Regions from separate parts of the Massilia sp. 01N410 genome, predicted to be linked through region 1. Evidence: predicted binding sites of a transcription regulator. Region 1 holds the regulator's gene; the other holds the start of a gene.
What was found. Region 1 encodes LexA, which represses DNA repair genes until DNA is damaged. Its sites were predicted from a motif close to ACTGTATNNNNATACAGT; they were not measured.

Region 1 (3,203 bases):
TGCGCGCGAAGGAATACGACAAGGCCTTGCCGATCTTGACGAAGCTGGCGAACGCCGGCAATGCCGAGGCGCAGTTCCGCCTGGGCGAGATGTACTGGCATGGCAACGGCACCGCGCCCGACCTGGGCAAGTCGCAGGCCTGGCTGCAGAAGGCCGCCACCGGCGGGCATGGCGGCGCGAAGGAGACCTTGGCGATCCTGAAGCAGCGCGAGGAGCGCGCCGCCGACCTGGCTTACTGGACCGGCGGCTACAAGGGCGAGGAGCTGGTATCGGGCAAGTTTGCCTGCCCGATACCGAAGCTTCCGGTGGTCTCCAGGACCAATGAGGAAATTAACCGCATCCAGGCCGAGATCGCCCAGTGGGAAACCTGCCACAACGATTTCGTCGCCAACGTGAAGCAGGCGCCGCAAGGCAGCAAACGTATCCCGCCCGACGTCTTCAAGTTGATGAGTCCGCGTGAGGCCGAGCAGGCGGCCGGCCGCGTCAACGATGCCCTGACGGGCGCCGCCATGCGCCGCCAGGCCGAGGCGCTGGCCTTTGCCGGCGACCGTGACGCCTGGTACGCGGCCACCGAAAAGTTTGTCAACGAGGCGAACGCCAGGACCGAGGACGACAAGCGCCGCCATAACGACGAGCAACAGCACGCACGGGAAGCCAATGATTCCTACCTGCGTAAAATGGGGGAGCAGGCGCCGCGTCCGCAGCGTTCGTGGGGCGGCAACAAGTAAGGATTGTTGAGCTGGCAGGGCTGTGGGGGTATGATAAATTTCTTTTTCACAGCCCTGCTTCACAGCTCTTTTCCATGAAGACTCTCCTGTTATGCGTCGCATTGCTGGCGGCCGGCTCCGTCCGTGCCGACGAGCTGGCCGATGCCGACGCCCTGTTCGCCAAGAAGGCTTATCCAGAAGCCCTGCAGAAGTACACCAGGCTGGCCAATGCCGGCAACGTCACGGCCCAGCAGCACCTGGGCGAAATGTATTTTTACGGCGAAGCCGGCGCCATCGACATGGACAAGGCCACCGCCTGGTTCCGCAAGGCGGCGGCCAAAGGCAATGCCGTCGCCATCGCCTCGCTCGAGATGATGAAGCAGCGCGAGGTCCGCCGCGCCGACATCGACTACTGGATGACGAAATACGACGGCTCGGATGTCCGTACCGACGAGTACCGCTGCCCGGCGCCGCGCTTCCCGGCGGTGTCGCGCCAGACCGAGGAGATCGACCGCTACAGCGCGAAGATGAAGACCTGGCAGGATTGCTACAACCGCTATGCCGAGCACCTGAATGCGGTCACCCCGCTGAGCAAGCGTATTCCCGAGGACATCCGTAAACTGATGACCAAGGCCGAATACGAGACGGCAAGCAAGCACCTGGACGCGGTGCAGGAGGGGCTGTCGGAAGACGCCAGGATCAGCGCCAAGATGGTCGTGGCCGACTTCACTGTCTGGCGCGACGCCACCGACGCCTATGTCAGCCAGCACAACGAGATCGTCAAGAGCGGGCCGACGCCCGAACGCGAGAAGGACCTGGAAGCGCGCAAGAACAACTATAACGGCGCAGGCACGAAGTAAGCCGTCCGCCGAATGAGAAACGCCCCGCAGGCGCAAGCCGGGCGGGGCGTTTATTTTGCCAAGTGGCAAAAATTAGTGCCGGCTCGGTGCCGGCTTAGTGCCAGCTCAGTGCCAAGAGCGCAGCAGGCCGACGGCCAGGCCTTCGAGCGCGAACTCGTCGGTGTGCGGATCGACCGTGATGACGGAGAAGTCCGGGTTTTCCGGCAGCAGTTCGATGGTGCCGCCGCTCTTGCGGTAGCGCTTGACGGTGACTTCGTCGCCGATGCGGGCGACCACGATCTGGCCGTTCTTTGCCGAATCCACTTTCTTGACGGCCAGGAAGTCGCCGTCGCAGATGCCGGCGTCGCGCATCGACCAGCCCTTGACCTTCAGCAGGAAGTCGGGCTTGCTCGAAAACATGGCCGGGTCGACCGAGTAGGTGGCCTCGACGTGTTCCTGGGCCAGGATCGGCGAACCGGCGGCGACGCGGCCGACCAGCGGCAGCGACATCAGCAGGGCGGCCGGGACTGCCGGTGCCGGAGCGGGTTCGGCTGCGGCGCCGACCAGGCGGATGCCGCGCGAGGTGCCGGGGGAGATTTCGATCGCGCCCTTGCGCGCCAGGGCCTGCAGGTGTTCCTCGGCCGCATTGGCCGAGCGGAAGCCCAGCTCCTGCGCGATTTCGGCGCGGGTCGGCGGGAAACCGGTGTTGTCGATCGCTTCCTTGATCAGGTTGAGGATCTGTTCTTGCCGTGCGGTGAGCTTGAGCATGTCAAAGATTAATTCGTAGGTGAGCGGTAGTGCGGGGCGAACCCGATACCCTGTATTTTTGTACAGTATTGCGCCGGGCGCAAGGGGAATCCGTGCGATTTGCCGGTTTTTTTTGCCTGCCGGGCACAGCCGATGCTCGGTAGGCAAGCCGGGCCGCCAACGCGGCCTCGAAATGGCGATTGAGCTCTTGACGTTTTTGCGGTTATAATGTCGGGCTTTCCCTTCCCACACTCGTCTTGACGCCGAGGTGGGCATTTGTTTAAACGTCCTTAAGGAGTGTTGCATGCGTCATTATGAAATCGTGTTTATCGTCCACCCGGACCAGAGCGAGCAGGTTCCGGCGATGATCGAGCGCTACAAGACCACGGTCACCTCGCGCGGCGGTAACATCCACCGCGTCGAAGACTGGGGCCGCCGTCAAATGGCTTACCAGATCCAGAAGCTGCCGAAGGCACACTACATCTGCATGAACATCGAGTGCGACAACGAGACCCTGGTCGAGCTGGAAACCGCATTCAAATTCAATGATGCCGTGCTGCGTCACCTGACCGTCAAGATGAAGAAGGCCGAAACCGCGCCGTCGCCGATGATGAAATCGGTGCAGCGCGAAGACGCAGCCAAGAGCCATCGCGCCGAGCAGGCAGCTGCTCCGGCCGCAGCCGCTTAATTCTTAATCTTAAGAAAGAAGCGCGCAAGGGCAGTGAACGAGCTGTTGCTGGTCGCAAGCATCGCGGAACGCGATGCCCTGCGCTACACCCCGGCCGGCATCCCCATCGTCAGCGGCATCCTGCAACATGGATCGCAGCAGGTGGAAGCAGGGATTGCCAGGCAGGTCGAATTCGAGATCACCGCGCTGGCCGCGGGCGATGTTTCGAAGCGATTTGCCGAC
Region 2 (3,203 bases), on a different contig from region 1:
GCCCTGGCCCTGCTGGCCGGCGCCAATCCGGGACCGGTGGCGCGCGGCGCCGGCCTGGTCGCGCTGCGGGCGCCGGGCATCGCGCCGGGCCTGCCGTCCGAACTGCTGCGCCGCCGGCCCGACATCGCCCAGGCGGAAGCGGCCATCGCCGCCGCCGACGCCAGCCTGGCCGCCGCCCGCGACCAGATGCTGCCCTCGCTGCGCCTGACGGCATCGGTCGGCGGCTATGCGCACACGCTGCCCGACCTGCTGGGCGCCGGCACCACCTTGTGGAGCGTGGGCGGCAGCGTGCTGGCGCCGCTGTTCGACGCCGGCCGCCTGCGCGCCCAGGCCGAGATCTCGGCCTCGCTGCGCGACCGCGCCGTGTTCGCCTACGAATCGGTGGTGCGCAACGCCTTCGCCGAGACCGAGAATGCGCTGACGGCCGTGCAGCGCCTGCGCGAGCAGCTCGACCAGACCGAGGCGCGCCGGGTTGCCACCGCCGAGGCCCTGCGCATCGCCCACAACCGCTACCGCAACGGCTACTCCTCCTACCTGGAAGAGCTGGACGCCCAGCGCAACGCCTTCAGCGCCGAAACCGCCGTGCTGCAGTTGCGCGCCAGCTGGCTGGCGGCGCACGTGGACCTGTACCGGGCGCTGGGGGGAGGCTGGCGCGTGGCACCATGAATCACCAATCGCATGGATGGAGGGGAGCATGATCAATGTGGGAATCATCGTGGGCAGCACCCGCCCCGGACGCAAGGCGCCCGACGTGGCGCGCTGGGTGATGGAATGCGCGGCCGCGCGCGGCGACGCCGCCTTCGAACTGGTCGACATCGCGGACTTCGGCCTGCCGCTGCTGGACGAGCCGGTGCCGCCGTCGATGGGCCAGTATTCGCAGCCGCATACGAAGGCCTGGGCGGCGAAGATCGCCGGGTTCGACGGCTTCGTGTTCGTCACGCCGGAGTACAACCATGGGACGTCCGGCGCGCTGAAGAACGCCATCGACTACCTGTACAAGGAGTGGAACAACAAGGCGGCCGGCTTCGTCGGCTACGGCAGCGCGGGCGGCGCGCGCGCGATCGAGAACCTGCGCCTGGTGATGGGCGAGCTGATGGTGGCCGACGTGCGCGCCCAGGTGATGCTGTCGCTGTTCACCGACTTCGAGAATTTCACCACCTTCAACCCGGCCGAGCACCACGAGCGCGCGGTCGAGACCATGCTCGACCAGGTGGTGCGGTGGAGCGGGGCGCTCAAGCCCCTGCGCAAGGACGATCCCCCGGTGCCGGAGCCGGACAATATGCCGCCGCGCGGGGAGCGGGTGGGCGGCAGTTTTTGATGTTTCGTCCGCCGGGCGGAGAGTACAATCGCCGCCCATGACACCTTCAGCTTCCCGGCGCGCCACCTGCGCCGCCTGCCTGCGCGCGCGGAGCGCCTGCATCTGCGGCTTCGCGGCGCCGCTCGCCAGCCGTGTCGAGCTGCTGGTCCTGCAACATCCGCTCGAGGTGCATCACGCCAAGAACAGCGCGCGGCTGCTGCACCTGTCCCTGCCGTCGAGCCGGCTGCTGGTCGGCGAGGCGTTTGCCGCCGCCGAGCTGGACGCGGCCCTGCATGCGGACGGACGCAGGCCGCTGCTGCTGTACCCGCACACCCCCGGCGAAGCCGCGCTCGGCCTGCCGGCGCCGCCGCCGCTCGATCCTGCCGGCTTGGCGCAGCCGGAGGCGCTGCGCCTGGTGCTGCTCGACGCCACCTGGCGCAAGAGTCGCAAGATGCTCTACCTGAACCCTGCGCTGCAGTGCCTGCCGCGCCTGGCTCTGCAGGAACTGCCGCCTTCGGCTTATCGGATTCGCAAGGCCCATGCGCCGGACCAGCTGTCGTCGCTGGAAGCGGCCGTGCATGCGCTGTCCCGCCTCGAAAACCGGCCTGAACACTACACTTCGTTGCTCGACGGATTCGATCGGTTTGTGGAACAACAATCCCGTCTATTTCGCGCTTGAACCAACAATAAAGCAGGTGTACGATACTGTATATCCATACAGTACTCGGGAGCGCCATAGTGAATCGCCAACAAGCTTGGGCAGAAGACGTGGAATTGCAAGGCCAGGTCATGATCCCCCCGCGGCCGCTCGCGCCGCACAAGGGCCGTGGCGCCGTGTCGAACCTCCAGGGCCGTTACGAAGTCCACGGCCGCGAGCGTTTCGACGACGGCTGGACGGTCCCGGGGCTGAAGGATGAAGGACCGGCCGCGCCGAAGACCATTGTCACGGATGAGTTTGCCAAAACCATCCTGACCCGCAATGCATCGCCGGACATTCCCTTCAATGTCTCGCTCAATCCCTACCGGGGATGCGAGCACGGCTGCATCTATTGCTTCGCACGTCCCTCGCACAGCTATCTCGGCCTGTCGCCCGGCCTCGACTTCGAAAGCCGCATCTTCGCCAAGGTGAATGCGGCCGACCTGCTGCGCCGCGAACTGGCCCGCCCCGGCTATGTGCCCGAAAGCATCGCCATCGGCGTCAACACGGACGCCTATCAGCCTTGCGAGCGCGAACGCGGCATCACGCGCGAAGTGCTGCAGGTGCTGGCCGAGTGCAAGCACCCCTATGGCCTGATCACCAAGTCGGCGCTGATCGAGCGCGACGTCGACCTGATCGCGCCGATGGCGGAGAAGGGCCTGGCGGCGGCCGCGATCACGCTCACGACCCTGGACGGCGAGATCGCGCGCACCCTCGAGCCGCGCGCGGCCGCGCCGGCACGCCGCCTGCGCGCGATCCGCACGCTCACCGAAGCCGGCATCCCGGTCAGCGTCAGCGTGGCGCCCATCATTCCCTTCATCACGGAACCGGAGATCGAGCGCATCCTCGAGGCCGCCAGGGACGCCGGCGCGGTCGGCGCCCACTACGTCGTGCTACGCATGCCGTGGGAAGTCAACCCGCTGTTTCATCAATGGTTGTACGCTCATTTTCCAGACCGGGCTCAACGCGTCCTGAATCGCATGAAAGATATGCGCGGCGGCAAGGAATACGATAGCGATTTCGGCAAGCGCATGACGGGCGAAGGCGTGTGGGCCGACCTGATCCGCCAGCGCTTCACCAAGGCGGTCAAGCGGCTCGGCATGGACGGCTTTAATGGCCGCTTCAGCAAGATGGACGGCACGCAGTTCCGCCGCCCGCTGGTGGTGCCCTCGGCCGCGGCCTGCCAGCGCCGCGACGAGGACGTCACCC

Region 2: AC1DOP_RS10605 (PA0069 family radical SAM protein) is a predicted target of LexA. The motif match lies at 2,002-2,019, and genes of this name have one in related genera.

Annotation. Positions count from the first base shown of each region.
Region 1 covers NZ_JBFTRV010000017.1:132,385-135,587, forward strand. The annotation lists gene AC1DOP_RS20900 (tetratricopeptide repeat protein) at 1-728, shown strand, start outside; gene AC1DOP_RS20905 (tetratricopeptide repeat protein) at 803-1,567, shown strand; gene lexA (transcriptional repressor LexA) at 1,673-2,314, opposite strand; gene rpsF (30S ribosomal protein S6) at 2,598-2,981, shown strand; gene priB (primosomal replication protein N) at 3,015-3,203, shown strand, end outside.
Region 2 covers NZ_JBFTRV010000006.1:178,263-181,465, reverse strand. The annotation lists gene AC1DOP_RS10620 (efflux transporter outer membrane subunit) at 1-666, shown strand, start outside; gene AC1DOP_RS10615 (NADPH-dependent FMN reductase) at 695-1,318, shown strand; gene AC1DOP_RS10610 (tRNA-uridine aminocarboxypropyltransferase) at 1,356-1,976, shown strand; gene AC1DOP_RS10605 (PA0069 family radical SAM protein) at 2,087-3,203, shown strand, end outside.